Regions from separate parts of the Streptomyces sp. NPDC096176 genome, predicted to be linked through region 4. Evidence: riboswitches for the same ligand, from Rfam matches in the RefSeq annotation. Region 4 holds a riboswitch; each other region holds the start of a gene.
What was found. Region 4 has a riboswitch for cobalamin ahead of ACIQ7Q_RS27575 (ABC transporter substrate-binding protein). Riboswitches for the same ligand answer to the same signal wherever they lie in the genome.
Positions count from the first base shown of each region.

Region 1 (4,181 bases), on a different contig from region 4:
CTCGTAAGGGTCTTGTCCGGCGCGAACCGCACACGCACGGGCAGCAGTCCGAGCCCCTCGACCTCACCGGCACGCGACTCGACGTCGTCCTCGATGTGTTCGCCCAGCGCCTGGAAGCCGCCGCAGATGCCGAGCACCGGCCGCCCCTGCGCGGCCCGCCTCGCCAGTGCGTCCGCCAGCCCGCGTTCCCGCAGCCACGCCAGCGCCTTCACGGTCCCGCGCGTGCCCGGGACGACCACCAGGTCGGCGTCCACGAGTTCCTCGGCGCGGTCCACGAACCGCACCACGACGCCCGGTTCGGCGGCCAGCGCGTCCACGTCGGTGAAGTTCGACATCAGCGGCACCGCGCAGACCGCGACCCGCAGCACGTCCTCACCGACGGGCGCCGCGACCACCGACTCCCGTACGGCGCCGCGCAGCGACACCCGCAGACCGTCCTCCTCGTCGATGCCGAGCCCGTGCGCGTACGGCAGGACGCCGTACGTCCGCCGCCCGGTGAGCCCGAGCAGCATGTCCAGCCCCGGCTCGAGCAGGGTCACGTCACCGCGGAACTTGTTCACGAGGTAACCCGCGACGAGCGACTGGTCCTCGGGGCTCAGCAGCGCCGTCGTACCGAAGAACTGGGCGAACACCCCGCCCCGGTCGATGTCCCCGACCACCAGCACCGGCAGCCGTGCGGCGCGCGCGATGCCCATGTTCACGATGTCCGTGCGCCGCAGATTGATCTCGGCCGGACTGCCCGCCCCCTCGCAGATCACGGCGTCATACGTGCCCCGCAGTTCCTCCAGACACGCCATGACCGGCTCGAACAACTCCCGTTTCCTTCCGCCGTGCAGACCCTTCCCGGCGGACGATCCGCCGGCGGTCCCGAAGAAGCCGCGGGCGCTCAGCTCACCCACCGGCTTGCCCATCAGCACCACCTGGCTGGAACGGTCGCTGCCGGGCTTCAGCAGCACCGGGTTCATCAGGGCGGTCGGCTCCACACGCGCGGCCTGCGCCTGCATGGCCTGGGCGCGCCCGATCTCCGCGCCCTCACGCGTCACGAACGAATTGAGGGACATGTTCTGCCCCTTGAAGGGCGCGACCTTTACCCCTTGCCGCACCAGCCAACGGCAGATCCCCGCCGTGACGACGCTCTTGCCGGCGTCCGAGGTCGTCCCGGCGACCAGCAACCCCCCACCGGTCATGCCGGCCTCCTCCCGCCGCGCCCTGCGCGCAGCATCCGCCCCGTGGCACAGACCACCAGGGTCAGCAGGCCGACACGCCGCGACAGCCGCACCGCCCGCCCGATGTCGTCGAACTCCACCGCCCGGCCGTCACCGTTGAGCACCGGACGGTGCTCGACCCGGCCGCCGTACGAGAGAGTCCCGCCCAGCCGCACCCCCAGCGCGCCGGCGAACGACGCCTCGACCGGGCCGGCGTTGGGGCTGGGGTGCTTGCCCGCGTCGGCCCGCCAGGCCCGTACGGCGCCCCGCGGATCCGGCCCGCTCGCGGCCGCCAGGATCGCGGTCAGCCGCGCGCCGGGCCACCCCGCCACGTCGTCCAGACGCGCCGACGCCCAGCCGTAGCGCCGGTAGCGGGGCGACTTGTGGCCCACCATCGCGTCCAGGGTGTTGACCGCACGGAAGCCGACGAGGCCGGGCACGCCGGCCAGCGCGCCCCACACGAGGGCGCCCACGACCGCGTCGGAGGTGTTCTCCGCGACGGACTCGACGACGGCGCGGGCGATCTGCTGCTCGTCCAGGGCCTGCGGATCGCGCCCGCACAGATGCGGCAGCCGTTCACGTGCCGCCTCGACGTCCCCGGTGGCCAGCGCGTCGCCGATGGCGGAGGCCTCACGCCCCAGCGTCGTACCCCCGACGACGGCCCACGTGGCGGCGGCGGTCAGCGCGATCGACGCGGCGGGGGAGCGGCGTGCGGCACGGCTTGCCAGCGCTGCCGCGGCGGCGGCACCGCCCGCGCACACCGCGGTGTGCAGCGCGCCCCGGCCGCGGTGGTCACGCCACAGGACACGCTCGACGGCGGCGGCCATCCGTCCGAACGCGGCGACCGGATGCCCACGGCGGGGATCGCCGAGGAGCAGGTCACCGACGAGGCCGGCGGCGGCGCCGTACACGAATACTCGGTCGGCACGCACGGGATCAGCGATCCCGGAAAGGGTGTCCGACGGACAGGGCTGTACCGCAGCCGGGCATGAGACGAGTCCTCACTCAGGGTCCGCGCCCTGGTTCGACGTGACCGGCGGTGAGAGTTCCTGGCTCCCCGGGGATCGTGCTTCCCGGGTGACAGTGGCGGGACCGCGCCGGATTCGCACCGGACTTCCTCTTCTGCCGCCGTTGATGGCCCCGGCAGTCCACCATGCGCGCGAACGCCCGTCAACTCGCCATTGACCTGCGGCGGGACAGTGTGCCGAGCCCCACACCGGTGCACACACGAAGGCCGGGCCGAAGGCACCCGCAGGTGTCCTCGACCCGGCCTTGTGAGGGTCCGTCGGTCGTCAGGCGACGATCAGATAGATCCCGTAGGAAACGGCCGCCGCGCAGAGCGCGAAGCAGGCGTACGCGCCCGTGCGTGCCAGTGCGCCGGAGCCTCCGGCCTGCGAGGCCGCCTCCTGCTTGGTCAGGCCCACGATGCCCAGGGTGAACAGGCCCACCAGGGCGACGGTGGCGACGAGGCTCACGCCGAAAACGGAGCCGAGAGCTGCCCAGTCGATCTTCATGCTGCTGCTTCCTTACACCGTGGCCGGACGTGCCGGCTCGGGCTCGGCCGGGGCCGGGATGGTGGCCTTGATGTCGCCGGCGGGCGGCGGGGTGACGGCCGCGATGGCGGTCGTGACGACGCCCGCACGCTCATCGGTGCCGTCGGCGTCCACGTCGTTGACGTTGGTGTGGTCGACGACCTGGCGGCGCGAGATGAACCAGATCGCGGTGCACGCGGCGACGAGGAAGACGGCGACGGCCGCGACACCCCAGTCGCCCTGCTTGGTGACGTACTCGGAACCCGCCGCGACGAGGCCCGCGGCCGGCAGGGTCAGACCCCACGCCACGAACATCCGGGTGGCGGTGGACCAGCGGACCACACCGCCCTTGCGGCCGAGGCCGGCGCCCATGACCGCGCCGGAGCAGGAGTGGGTCGTCGACAGGGAGAAGCCGAGGTTCGACGAGGCGAGGATGACGCTGGCCGCGCTGGTCTGGGCGGCGAAGCCCTGCTGCGGCTGGAGGTCGGTGAGGCCCTTGCCCATGGTGCGGATGATGCGCCAGCCGCCGAGGTAGGTGCCGAGCGCGATCGCGACACCGGCGGAGACGATGACCCACAGCGGAGGGTTGGAACCGGGGGCGATCACATTGCCGGCCACGAGAGCCAGCGTGATGATGCCCATCGTCTTCTGGGCGTCGTTGGTGCCGTGCGCCAAGGAGACAAGACCGGCGGAGGCGATCTGTCCGGCGCGGTAGCCCTTCGCCGTGGCCTTCTCGTCGGTCTTCCGGCCGAGCCGGTATGTGAGCCGGGTGGCCAGCATGGCGGCGAGGCCCGCGACGAGCGGTGCGGCGACGGCCGGGATCAGGACCTTGGTGACGACGACGCCGCCGTTGACCCCGCCGAAGCCGACCGAGGCGACCGTGGCGCCGATCAGACCGCCCATGAGGGCGTGCGAGGAACTGGACGGCAGACCCACCAGCCAGGTGGCCAGATTCCAGAGGATGGCGCCGACGAGCGCCGCGAAGATGACTTCAGGTGAGATGCCTGATTCGTCGACCAGACCGCTGGAGATCGTCTTGGCGACCTCCACCGACAGGAAAGCACCGACGAGATTCAGAACGGCAGACATGGCCACCGCTGTCTTGGGCTTCAGTGCACCGGTCGAGATGGTCGTCGCCATCGCGTTGGCGGTGTCGTGGAAACCGTTCGTGAAATCGAACACGAGCGCTGTCACGATCACAATCGCGAGCAGCAGGGTGATGTGTTCCATTTACCCAGGCAATCGTTTGACGTCATTGACTCGGGGACCGTAGGCAACCTGGATGAACGGAAGGTGAACTGAGTCAGGCTACCCGGTGTCTCCAAGTGGTGTCCGGGGGCCGCTTGTCTGGTTTCCGCCCCGGGCGCCGCTCCTCGCAGCCACTCGAACACCCTCCGTGTCCCCAGTGGCGTCGTCGGGCTCTCGTCGGACCGTCGTCGGGCCG
Region 1 is NZ_JBIWFV010000006.1:481,590-485,770, forward strand. It holds gene ACIQ7Q_RS19825 (cobyric acid synthase) at 1-1,187, opposite strand, end outside; gene ACIQ7Q_RS19830 (cobalamin biosynthesis protein) at 1,184-2,137, opposite strand; cobalamin riboswitch at 2,227-2,365, opposite strand; gene ACIQ7Q_RS19835 (hypothetical protein) at 2,498-2,719, opposite strand; gene ACIQ7Q_RS19840 (anion permease) at 2,732-3,967, opposite strand.
Region 1: another riboswitch for cobalamin. It lies ahead of ACIQ7Q_RS19830 (cobalamin biosynthesis protein); the one in region 4 lies ahead of ACIQ7Q_RS27575 (ABC transporter substrate-binding protein).

Region 2 (4,181 bases), on a different contig from region 4:
GCCGAGCTCGCCGAGGACGAGGGGGTCCGGCTCGCGAAGGTTCTCGTCAACGACGACGTCGCCGTGACCGACAGCCTGTACACCGCCGGGCGGCGCGGTACGGGGGCGACCCTGTTCGTGGAGAAGATCGCCGGGGCCGCCGCGGAGGAACGGATGCCGCTCGAGCGGGTGGAGGCGATCGCCCGGCAGGTGAACGAGTCCTCCCGGAGTTTCGGCGTGGCGCTGAGTGCGTGCAGCACACCCGCCAAGGGCAGCCCGACGTTCGAACTTCCGCCCGGTGAGCTGGAGTTGGGCATCGGCATCCATGGCGAGCCGGGGCGGGAACGCCGCCCGATGATGACCTCGCGGGAGATCGCGGACTTCGCCGTTGACGCCGTGCTCGAGGACCTGCGTCCGCAGGGCCCCGTCATCGCGCTCGTCAACGGAATGGGTGCCACGCCGCTGCTGGAGCTGTACGGCTTCAACGCCGAGGTCCAGCGGGTACTGGCGGAGCGGGAGGTGCCCGTCGCCCGCACGCTCGTCGGCAACTACGTGACCTCCCTCGACATGGCGGGCGCCTCCGTGACGCTCTGCCAGGTGGACGAGGAGCTGCTCAGGCTGTGGGACGCGCCGGTGCAGACGCCGGGGCTGCGCTGGGGGCGGTGAGAGGGCCCGAACCATACGTCGTGCGCCGTATGTCAACGCTGTGAAGACTCGACTCACCCCAGGGAGTGCTTGTGCTCGACGCCGAATTCTTCCGCCGCTGGCTGGCCGCCACCGCGGTCGCCGTGGACCGGGAGGCGGACCGACTGACCGAGCTGGACTCGGCGATCGGCGACGCCGACCACGGCAGCAATCTCCGGCGCGGTTTCGCGGCCATCGGCACCGCTCTGGAGAAGGAGCCGCCGGCGACGCCGGGGGCTGTGCTCATGCTGGCCGGGCGGCAGTTGGTGTCGACGGTCGGCGGCGCGTCCGGGCCGCTGTACGGGACACTGCTGCGGCGCACCGGCAAGGCGCTGGGCGACGAGGAGCAGGTGGCCCCGGGGCAGTTCGCCGAGGCCCTGCGGGTGGGCGTCGCGGCGGTGGCGCAGCTGGGCGGTGCGAAGGCCGGCGACAAGACGATGCTGGACGCCCTCGAGCCGGCGGTGGCGGCGCTCGGCGACAGCACCGAGTCGTTCGCCGCGGCCCGGGAGGCGGCGGAACAGGGAGCACTGGCGACGATTCCGATGCAGGCGCGCAAGGGCAGGGCGAGCTATCTCGGCGAACGCAGCATCGGACACCAGGATCCAGGAGCGACCTCCTCGGCCCTGATCGTGGCCACGCTCGCCGAGACGGTGGAGGCTGCGGGCTCATGAGCGACGGCAAGCAGGTGGGCATCGTGCTGGTCTCGCACAGCAAGGAGGTGGCCACGGCCGTCGCGGAACTCGCCAGGCAACTGGCGGGAGGCGGCGGTACAGCTCCTGTGGCCCCGGCGGGCGGCACCCCGGACGGCGGCCTCGGCACCAGCTCGGAGCTGATCACCGCGGCCGCGGAGCAGGTCGACCGTGGCGCGGGCGTCGCGGTCCTCGTCGATCTGGGCAGCGCCGTGCTGACGGTCAAGGCGCTGCTGGCCGAGGGTGATGAACTTCCTGAGGGGACACGGCTGGTGGACGCGCCGTTCCTGGAGGGCGCCGTCGCCGCCGTCGTGACGGCCGGCGCGGGAGGCGATCTGGACGCGGTGGAGGCCGCGGCGTCGGAGGCGTACGGCTACCGCAAACAGTGACCCGTGGGCGGCACGCGGCCGGGGTGTGGTGAACAGCTCACCCGGCCGCGGGCCGGTGCGCCCGTGCGCGGCTTGTGATGTCCCTGGTCGGCGCACTACTGTCACGGGGCCTTGGTGTTCGGGAAACCGGTGCGGTACCGGTGCGGCCCTCGCCACTGTGATCGGGAAGTCCGGTTCCACCCCTCACGGGGAGCCACTGGGACACCGCGCCTGCGCGTGGTGCCCGGGAAGGCGGAGCCCGGACGGCATGACCCGTCAGCCAGGAGACCGGCCAAGGTGCGTTGTCCATCCACGAGGTGCTGGAGAGGGTCTCCCACATCATGCACATAGCCGAGGGCTATCTCCCCCCGCTGCACGCGGCCGCCTGGGGCGCGGCGTCCGCCCCGTTCGTCGTCCACGGCGTACGGGCCCTGACCCGAGAGGTGAGGGCCAATCCCGAATCGACCCTGCTGCTCGGCGCGTCCGGGGCCTTCACGTTCGTCCTGTCGGCGCTGAAGATTCCGTCCGTCACGGGCAGTTGCTCGCATCCGACCGGTACAGGTCTGGGTGCGATTCTGTTCAGACCTCCGATCATGGCGGTGCTCGGCACCATCACCCTGCTGTTCCAGGCGCTGTTGCTGGCGCACGGCGGGCTCACCACACTCGGCGCCAACGTCTTCTCGATGGCGATCGTCGGGCCGTGGGCCGGGTACGGGATCTACCGGCTGCTGCGCCGGTTCGACGTGCCGCTGATGGTGAGCGTCTTCTTCGGCGCGTTCGTCGCCGACCTGTCCACCTACTGCGTCACCAGCGTCCAGCTGGCACTCGCTTTCCCCGACCCGGGCACCGGTTTCCTGGGCGCGCTCGCCAAGTTCGGCGGGATCTTCGCCGTCACGCAGCTGCCGCTGGCCGTGAGCGAGGGGCTGCTCACGGTGCTGGTGATGCGGCTGCTCAGCCAGTCCAGCAAGGGCGAGCTGTCGCGGCTCGGTGTCCTGGTCAAGGGTGCGAAGAAGGAGGAGGCGGTCCGATGAGCCGTAACGCGAAGATCAACACCTTGCTGCTGCTGATCGTGGCGGCACTGGCCGTACTGCCGCTGGTCCTCGGGCTCGGTGACCACAAGGAGGAGCCGTTCGCCGGCGCCGACGGAGAGGCGGAGGCGGCGATCACGGAGCTCGAGCCGGACTACGAACCGTGGTTCTCGCCCCTGTACGAACCGCCGTCCGGTGAGGTCGAATCGGCGCTGTTCTCGCTGCAGGCGGCGCTGGGCGCGGGTGTGCTGGCGTACTACTTCGGCCTGCGCAAGGGCCGTCGGCAGGGTGAGGAACGGGCCCTGGGGAAGGTGCCCGAGGCCGCCGACCGGGACGCGGACAGCACCACGACGGTTTCGTAGCCGCAGATGCTGCCGATCGACGCGGCAGCGCACAGCAGTCGCTGGCGCCGCCGTCACCCGTGCGAAAAAGCCGTCCTCGGGCTCGGTCTGACCGTGACGGCCGTCTGCCTGCCGCCCTGGCCGGGGGCCGTCCTCGTCGCCGCGGCGACCCTGGCCGTACTGCTCGGTCCGGCCGGTGTGGCGCCGCGGCAGTTGTGGCGGGCCTTCCGTATCCCGCTGGGCTTCTGTGTCACCGGCGCCGTGCCGCTGCTGTTCGCGGTGGGCGGCCCGGACGGCCTGGTCGCGCCGGCGCCCGGCGGACCGGCGGACGCGGTACGGCTGCTGCTGCGCACCTCCGCCGCCTCGCTGGGCGTGCTGCTGTTCGCCTTCACCACACCGGTGTCCGACGTGCTGCCGCGGCTGGTACGGGCGGGGGTGCCGCCGGCGGTGGTCGATGTGGCGCTGGTGATGTACCGGATCAGCTTTCTGCTGCTGGACGCCGTCACCAACATCCGCCAGGCGCAGGCCGCCCGTCTCGGCCACACGAGCAGGGCCGCGGCGTGGCGTTCGCTGGCGGGGCTGGGAGCCACCGCGTTCGTGCGGGCGTTCGACCGCGCGAGCAGGCTGCAGGCCGGGCTCGCCGGCCGCGGCTACGACGGCACGCTGCGGGTGCTGGTACCGCGGGCGACGGTGTCGCGTCCGTTCCTCGCCGGGGTCGGCGCACTGCTGGCCGGGATCGTCGCCCTCACCCTCCTGCTCGAAAGGTACGCGCTGTGAACCTCTCCCCCACGGCCCCGGCCGTCGTGGAACTCCTCGACGCGGGTTACGCCTACGAGGACGGTCCCGCCGTGCTCAGCGGCGTGGGTCTCGGCCTCGCGGAGGGCCGGTCGACCGCGCTGCTGGGACGCAACGGCAGCGGCAAGACGACCCTGCTGCGGCTCCTGAGCGGCGGACTGCGTCCCGCCACCGGCCAACTGCGGCTGAACGGTGAGCCCGTGACCTACGACCGGGCGGGACTGACCAGGCTCCGTACGACGGTGCAGCTGGTCGTGCAGGATCCGGACGACCAGCTGTTCGCGGCGTCGGTCGAGC
Region 2 is NZ_JBIWFV010000003.1:420,908-425,088, reverse strand. It holds gene dhaK (dihydroxyacetone kinase subunit DhaK) at 1-645, shown strand, start outside; gene dhaL (dihydroxyacetone kinase subunit DhaL) at 717-1,334, shown strand; gene dhaM (dihydroxyacetone kinase phosphoryl donor subunit DhaM) at 1,331-1,741, shown strand; cobalamin riboswitch at 1,837-2,032, shown strand; gene ACIQ7Q_RS10560 (energy-coupling factor ABC transporter permease) at 2,062-2,751, shown strand; gene ACIQ7Q_RS10555 (energy-coupling factor ABC transporter substrate-binding protein) at 2,748-3,110, shown strand; gene cbiQ (cobalt ECF transporter T component CbiQ) at 3,117-3,866, shown strand; gene ACIQ7Q_RS10545 (energy-coupling factor ABC transporter ATP-binding protein) at 3,863-4,181, shown strand, end outside.
Region 2: another riboswitch for cobalamin. It lies ahead of ACIQ7Q_RS10560 (energy-coupling factor ABC transporter permease); the one in region 4 lies ahead of ACIQ7Q_RS27575 (ABC transporter substrate-binding protein).

Region 3 (4,181 bases), on a different contig from region 4:
GCTCGCGGCCTACACGTACTCGTCCGGACTGCGTGCCCCGGCGCTCATCGCCTTCGTCAAGGACACGCTGATCTACATCGTCATCGCCGTGGCGATCATCTACATCCCGATCAAGCTCGGCGGCTTCGACGAGATATTCGCCAGTGCCGGTGAGAAGTTCGCACAGGTCAACGAGGCGACGGGCAAGCCGACCGGTGCACTGGTGCCCGGCGAGATGGGTCAGTGGGGCTACGCCACCCTGGCGCTCGGCTCGGCACTGGCGCTCTTCATGTACCCGCACTCGATCACGGCGACGCTCTCCTCGCGCAGCCGTGAGGTGATCCGCCGCAACACCACGATCCTGCCGCTGTACTCGCTGATGCTGGGTCTGCTCGCGCTGCTCGGCTTCATGGCCATCGCGGCCGGTGTGAAGGTGACCAACGGTCAGCTGGCCATCCCACAGCTGTTCGAGAACATGTTCCCGGACTGGTTCGCGGGTGTCGCCTTCGCCGCGATCGGCATCGGCGCGCTGGTGCCGGCGGCGATCATGTCCATCGCCGCGGCGAACCTCTTCACCCGGAACATCTACAAGGACTTCCTCAAGCCCGACGCGACCCCGGCCCAGGAGACCAAGGTCTCCAAACTCGTGTCGCTGCTGGTGAAGGTGGGCGCCCTTGCCTTTGTCCTCACCATGGACAAGACCGTGGCGATCAACTTCCAGCTGCTGGGCGGCATCTGGATCCTACAGACGTTCCCGGCGCTGGTGGGCGGCCTGTTCACCCGCTGGTTCCACCGCTGGGCACTCATCGGCGGCTGGGCGGTCGGCATGATCTACGGCACAGCTGCCGCCTACGGCGTGGCGAGCCCGACGCAGAAGCACTTCGGCGGCTCGTCCGCGGAGATCCCGGGCATCGGGGAGATCGGCTACATCGGCCTCACCGCGTTCGTGCTGAACGTCGTCGTCACCGTGGCCCTCACCTTCGTCCTGCGGGCGGCCAAGGCCCCTGACGGCATCGACGAGACCAGCCCGTCCGACTACACGGCGGACGCCGGCGACCCGGGCGTCAAGGTGGAGCTGCCGCCGGCCACGGCGGGCGCACCCGGCGGTCACTGACCGGTCGCGCGGCAAAGGGCCGCATGCGCCTCCCGGAGGGGAGGCGCATGCGGCCCTTTGGCTTGGGAGGGCCGGTCATGGACCCTCACCTCAGCGACCACGACAGCGGGACCAAGGCCCGGCGCCGGGCGATCGGCTTCATTGTCTGAGACACAACATATGGGGGTGTCCGACTCAACCGCCCCCACATGTATGCTCATCTCGCTGTCGCCGCAGGGGAATCCGGTGCGAATCCGGAACTGTCCCGCAACGGTGTGATCCGGTGCGCTTTGCCGTATCCGACAAGTCCGAGGACCTGCCGACGGTGCATCCGGTTCGACCGATCCGGGTGCCGAGACGTCCGGGCCTCGCGGTTGGGCCGGTGGACGCCGTGCGCCGTGCCCGCCTCCCGGGCCTGCCCGCGTGGCCCCACCTCCCCGCAAGGCCCAGAGCCGAGCGAGGAGAGCACCAGGTGACCATCGCGCCAGCCGATCCGGTCTCAGCGACGGAGAAGGACGGTCCCGGGACCGCACTGCTGCGGACACTGACGGACCTCACGGCCGACCTGCCCGACACCGACCCGGGCAGGGTCGCCGCCGCGGCGCTGCGCGGCCGGAACGCCGGGTCGGACGAGGCCGAGCTGCGATCCCTCGCCACCGACGCGGCCGCGGGCCTCATTTCGGAGGACCCGGCCTACTCTCGGCTCGCGGCACGCCTGCTGACCCGCACGATCGCCGACGAGGCGGCAGGGCAGGGCGTGGAGTCCTTCTCGTCCTCGGTCGCCGTCGGCCACCGCGAGGGCCTGATCGCCGACCGTACGGCCGCGTTCGTGGCGCTGCACGCCGCCCGGCTGGACGCGCTGATCGACACCGACGCCGACGACCGGTTCGGCTACTTCGGTCTGCGCACGCTCTACAGCCGCTATCTGCTGCGTCACCCCATCACCCGCCAGGTCGTCGAGACGCCCCAGCACTTCATGCTGCGTGTCGCCGCCGGTCTGGCGGAGGACGAATCGGTACGCGCTCTCGACGAAGTCGCGTCGCTGTACGCCCTGATGAGCCGGCTCGACTATCTGCCCTCCTCCCCCACGCTTTTCAACTCGGGCACCCGGCACCCGCAGATGTCGTCCTGCTACCTGCTGGACTCGCCGCTCGACGAACTCGACTCGATCTACGACCGCTACCACCAGGTCGCCCGGCTCTCCAAGCACGCCGGTGGCATCGGGCTCTCGTACTCCCGTATCCGCGCCCGCGGTTCGCTGATCCGCGGCACCAACGGGCACTCCAACGGCATCGTCCCGTTCCTGAAGACGCTCGACGCGTCGGTCGCCGCGGTGAACCAGGGAGGCCGGCGCAAGGGCGCCGCCGCGATCTACCTGGAGACGTGGCACGCGGACATCGAGGAGTTCCTGGAGCTGCGCGACAACACCGGTGAGGACGCCCGGCGTACGCACAACCTGAACCTCGCGCACTGGATCCCCGACGAGTTCATGCGGCGCGTCGAGGCGGACACGCAGTGGTCGCTCTTCTCACCGGTCGACGTTCCCGAGCTGGTCGACCTGTGGGGCGACGAGTTCGACGCCGCCTACCGCAAGGCGGAGGCGGCGGGCCTGGCCCGCAAGTCGATCCCGGCCAGGGACCTGTACGGCCGGATGATGCGCACCCTCGCCCAGACCGGCAACGGCTGGATGACCTTCAAGGACGCGTCCAACCGCACCGCGAACCAGACCGCCGAACCCGGCCGGGTCGTGCACTCCTCGAACCTGTGCACCGAGATCCTCGAGGTGACGGACGACGGCGAGACGGCTGTGTGCAATCTCGGCTCGGTCAACCTCGGGGCCTTCGTCAGCGACGACAGCGGCGACGGCATCGACTGGGAGCGGCTGGACGCCACTGTCCGAACCGCCGTCACCTTCCTCGACCGGGTCGTCGACATCAACTTCTACCCCACCGAGCAAGCCGGCCGTTCCAATGCCAGGTGGCGCCCGGTGGGCCTCGGCGCGATGGGCCTCCAGGACGTCTTCTTCAAGCTGCGGCTGCCCTTCGACTCGCCCGAGGCGAAGGCCTTGTCGACGCGGATCGCCGAGCGGATCATGCTGGCCGCGTACGAGGCGTCCTGCGACCTCGCCGAGCGCAACGGCCCCCTGCCGGCCTGGTCCGAGACCCGCGCGGCCCGCGGCGTGCTGCACCCGGACCACTACGACACCGCGCTCAACTGGCCCGAGCGCTGGGACGCCCTGCGCGCCCGTGTCGCCTCGGTCGGCATGCGCAACTCGCTGCTGCTGGCCATCGCCCCGACGGCAACCATCGCCTCGATCGCGGGCGTGTACGAGTGCATCGAGCCGCAGGTCTCCAACCTGTTCAAGCGCGAGACGCTCAGCGGTGAGTTCCTCCAGGTCAACTCCTACCTGGTGGAGGAGCTGAAGCGGCTCGGCGTCTGGGACGCCCAGACGCGGGAGGCGCTGCGCGAGTCGAACGGCTCCGTACAGGGCTTCGGCTGGGTCCCGGCCGAGGTACGGGCGCTGTACCGCACGGCCTGGGAGATCCCGCAGCGCGGCCTGATCGACATGGCGGCGGCCCGTACGCCGTTCCTGGACCAGAGCCAGTCGCTGAACCTGTTTCTGGAGACGCCGACGATCGGCAAGCTCAGCTCGATGTACGCGCACGCCTGGAAGCAGGGTCTGAAGACGACGTACTACCTGCGCTCCCGCCCGGCGACCCGCATCGCGCGCGCCGCACAGGCGACCATCCCCGTCCAGCAGGCCACCGACCCCGATGCCGTCGCCTGCTCCCTGGAAAACCCCGAGTCCTGCGAGGCCTGCCAGTAATGCCGGAGAACACCACCAAGAACCTGCTCGACCCGGGCTTCGAACTGACCCTGCGTCCGATGCGCTACCCGGACTTCTACGAGCGCTACCGCGACGCCATCAAGAACACCTGGACCGTGGAGGAGGTCGACCTCCACTCGGACGTCGCCGACCTCGCCAAGCTCACCCCGTCCGAGCAGCATCTGATCGGCCGGCTGGTCGCCTTCTTCGCGACCGGCGACTCGATCGTCGCGAACAACCTGGTGCTCACTCTCTACAAGCACATCAACTCCCCGGAGGCGC
Region 3 is NZ_JBIWFV010000001.1:725,848-730,028, reverse strand. It holds gene mctP (monocarboxylate uptake permease MctP) at 1-1,093, shown strand, start outside; cobalamin riboswitch at 1,240-1,411, shown strand; gene ACIQ7Q_RS03520 (ribonucleoside-diphosphate reductase subunit alpha) at 1,545-3,899, shown strand; gene ACIQ7Q_RS03515 (ribonucleotide-diphosphate reductase subunit beta) at 3,899-4,181, shown strand, end outside.
Region 3: another riboswitch for cobalamin. It lies ahead of ACIQ7Q_RS03520 (ribonucleoside-diphosphate reductase subunit alpha); the one in region 4 lies ahead of ACIQ7Q_RS27575 (ABC transporter substrate-binding protein).

Region 4 (4,181 bases):
CCGCCGCTGCGTGCGGGTCGTCATCGCACACTCCTCGTGCGATACAGAACCAGGACGAACGCCGGAACGCCGACCAGCGAGGTCACCACGCCCACCGGCACCTCCTGGGGATCGAGGACGGTACGGGCCAGGGTGTCGGCCCAGACCAGGAACACCGCCCCGGCGAGCGCGGTGACCGGCAGCAGCCGGGCGTGCCCCGGGCCGACGAGGGCACGGGCGGCGTGCGGCAGGACCAGGCCGACGAAGCCGATCGCACCCGCCGAGCTGACCAGCGCGGCGGTCAGCAGCGCGGTCACGCACAGCAGCATCAGCCGGGTCCGGGCGACCGAGACCCCGAGGGTGGCCGCCGCGTCCTGACCGAAGGCGAAGGCGTCCAGGGTGCGCGCGTACCCCAGGCACATCAGCAGTGCGAGCGCCAGGACGGCCATGCAGAGCCCCACCTCGCTCCAGCCGGCCCCGCTGAGCGACCCGAGCAGCCAGAACAGCACGCCCCGGGTGGTCTCCGCGTCGGCCGCCGTCGTCACCACGAACGAGGTCAGGGCGGAGAACAGTTGCATCGCTGCCACGCCGGACAGCACGACCCGGTCCGTCGTCCCGCCGAGCGTGTGGCTGAGCAGCAGCACCAGTGCGAACGAGCCGACCGCACCCACGAACGCGCCGCCGGACACGGACAGGACACCGCCGCCCGCCCCGAGGACGATGACGACGACGGCGCCGGTCGACGCACCGGAGGAGACGCCCAGGACGAAGGGGTCGGCGAGGGGGTTGCGCAGCAGTGACTGCATCACCGTGCCGCACACCGCGAGTCCGGCTCCGCACACCGCGGCGAGCAGGGTACGCGGCAGCCGCAGGTTCCAGACGATGCCCTCGCGGATCGCAGTGAGATCTGTCGTGCCCCAGCCCAGATGGGAGGCGACCACGGACCAGGCGTCGCCCACACCGATGTCGGCCGGGCCGATGGTGATGGCCACGGCGACGGACGCGGCGAGCACCGCCAGCCCGCCGCCCAGGCCGGCCACGACGCGCAGCACCCGGGCGGCACCCCGCGTCGGGCGGACCGGGGAAGACCGCAGGGCGGTGGTCATCCGGCGAGTCCGTACGCGCGCAGCGCCGCGGCTACCTTCTCCACGCCCTCGACGGTACGGATCGTCGGATTCATGGCCTGCCCGCTGAGCAGCACGTACCGCTTCTTTCTCACCGCCTCCATGTTCTTCGTCGCCGGGTTCGACTCCAGGAACGCGATTTTCTTGGCGGCCGACTCGGCGGTCTGCGACTTGCGGGTGAGGTCCCCGATGACGAGCACGTCGGGATCGCGGTCGGCGACGGTCTCCCAGTTGATTTGGGGCCATTCCTGCGTGCTGTCGTCGAAGACGTTCTTCGCGCCGAGCGCGTTCGTGATGATGCCGGGCGCGCCGCAGCAGCCCGCCATGTAGGGGGACTCCTGGTTCGCGAACCAGTACAGAACGGTGGCGTTCTCGGCGCGGATCCCGGACGTGGCCTTCGTGACCCGGCTCTTCAGCCCGGCGACCAGCTTCTCGCCACGCTCCTCCACCCCGAAGACCCGGGCCAGTTCCCGCACCTCGCGGTAGACCGTCTCCATGGCCAGGGGCTTCGTCCGTGAGCCGTCACCGTCGCCGCTGTTGTCCTTGCCCTCGCAGTCGGCGGGCGACAGATACGTCGGCACGCCGAGCTCATCGAACTTCTCGCGGGTGGCCACTCCGCCCTTGCTCAAGGTGGACGCGAAGGAGGAGGCCACGAAGTCCGGTTCGGCGGCCAGGACCCTCTCGAACGACGGCTGGTTGTCGGCGAGCCGGGGCACCTTCGCGTTGGCCCGCTCCAGTCCCTTCATGACGGGGTCGGTCCAGGTCGCGGTCCCCACCATGCGGTCGGCGAGGCCGAGGGAAAGCATGATCTCGGTGGTGTCCTGGTTCAGGGACACCGCCCGCTTCGGTGGAGCCTCGACCGTCACCTTCTGTCCGCAGTTGTCGAACGTGACGGCCTGCGCGCCGCTACCGGCGGACTTCCCGGACGGGCCGGAGCCGGAGCCGCATGCGGTGAGCAGCAGCGCCCCGGCAAGGAGCAGGACGGAACAGCGGGTGGGACGTGGCAGATGCACGGTGGCGGCTTCCTCAACGTCAGGACCCATACGCGGGGCCCGTGTGGACGATCGGTTGCCAGCAGGTCTTCGGACTCGGGTTCACCCCGGCGGGACGCCTTCCCGGACCCGGCCGTGACCGTCGTCCAGTGGCTGCTGCCCCGCCCGTCACCCTCACCGCTGCGCGTCAGTTCCGGACTCCCACCGGATTCCCTGACTCGTGCACACATATGGCCGCGTTCACGAGTTCGACTGGCGTTCGGAAGTTACCACAGCCTTACTTCGGCGGCCCTGATGGGCCTCACCGTGGCAATCCTCGATGACTCGAGCGGACACCACACCCTCGCGCGGGTGCTGTCCGCGCTGCCCTCGACCAACACCGCCGGCGTCCGCCTCAGGCAGCACGCCTCGCACTGAGCGGCCCGATGCCCGACAGCATCATCCCTTTTCCGCGCCCGCCTGCCCGTGCCGGCGGGCGTTGGGGACGGCCGGTGAAAGCCCGGAGGTTGACGAAGAGTCATGGGGTCGGCGCGCACCTCTTACCTCATCGACGGTGAGGAGTCCTGGTCCCTTGGCCGACCACCGGGCGAACCTCGCCCCCGGCTGGAAGCCCAGCGCGTGCTCGCCGAGCGGGGGGGGCGGGGTACGTGTGCGGGCATTGGCCTACCCGACCGAGTCCGGTGACTTCGGCCACCGGCGCTCAGTGAGAGCAGGGGCTCCAGCCACGGAGGATGGGGCGGGCCCGGCGCTTGGAGCGCTACGCCGTGTAGGCCGCCGTGGTCGTGAATTCGTGCCGCGGTGAGGTGAGTACCTGCTGTGCCGGTCCCTGCTCGATGAGCTCGCCGGTGTCGAGTACGGCGATCCGGGAGGCAGCTGCTGCGGTGTCGAGGTCATGGGTGATGAGGATCAGGGCCAGTTCGCCACGCTCGCACAGCAGTCCGGCGAGTGTGTCGAGGAGGTCGCGTCGGGTGACCATGTCGAGCCCGGAGGTGATTTCGTCGCAGATCAACACCCGGGGGTGGGCGAGCAGGGCCCGGGCGAGTGCCGACCGTTGGAGTTCGCCGCCGGACAGCCGGCCGGGTCTGCGCTGGACCAGCTCCCCGCTGAGGCCGAGGGTGTGCAGGGTCTTCAGGGCCTCGGCCCGAGCCTCCTGCGGGTCCGTGCCGCGCAGCCGTACCGCTGTGCGCGCCACTTGGTCCAGTACCGGGCGGTGTTCGTCGAAGGCCGCCCTTGCGTCCTGGAAGACGTACTGGACCGCGGACAGTTGCTCGCGGGTCCGGGCACGCAGGCTGCGCGGGAGCGGGGTGCCGTCGAGCAGGACATCGCCCTTGTAGTCGCGGTGCAGTCCGGCCAGGCAACGGGCGAGTGTGGTCTTGCCGCTGCCGGAGCGGCCGATGACGGCCAGGCACTCGCCCGTGCGGACGGTGAGCTCAGGGGTGCGCAGCACTGCCGTGCGGGAGTGGTGCGCGGTGAGGTCACGTACCTGGAGCACGACGTGTCCTTCATGTGCCGAGGGACTGGCGCCCACCTCCCCCTCCGCTGCGAGGAGTTGGACGGTCCATGGATGCTGGGGGGCCAGCCACACCTGCTCCGCAGGTCCCGACTCCACCACGCGACCGTCACGCATGACGAGCACCTCGTCGGCAAGCGCCCGGACGACGTCAAGGTCGTGGCTGAGCAGGAGCACGGCGATGCCCTGCCGGGCGATCGTTGCCAGCTGGGCGACGATTGCTTGCTTCGTCACCACGTCCTGCCCTGTGGTCGGCTCGTCCGCGACGATCACCCTGGCGCCGAGGAGCAGTGCCTGCGCCAGGACGAAGCGCTGCTGCTGCCCGCCGGAGAGCTGGTGCGGATAGCGGCGAAGGAGGGATTCTCCGGCGGGGAGTTGAGCCAGGGAGAGCGCCTGCTCGATACGGTCCGTGGCTGCGGTCCGGCGCTCGGTCCGCGGCAGGTGCCGCACCTGGGCACGGGCGATGTCCCGGAGCAGGGCGCCGACCCGGCGCGCGGGGTTGAGGACGGCGCCCGGGTGCTGGGGTACGTACCCGACGAGTCCGTCGGACGTGTGCACGTCGCCGGACACCCTGGC
Region 4 is NZ_JBIWFV010000011.1:201,084-205,264, forward strand. It holds gene ACIQ7Q_RS27565 (ABC transporter ATP-binding protein) at 1-24, opposite strand, end outside; gene ACIQ7Q_RS27570 (FecCD family ABC transporter permease) at 21-1,085, opposite strand; gene ACIQ7Q_RS27575 (ABC transporter substrate-binding protein) at 1,082-2,146, opposite strand; cobalamin riboswitch at 2,159-2,364, opposite strand; gene ACIQ7Q_RS27580 (ABC transporter ATP-binding protein) at 2,853-4,181, opposite strand, start outside.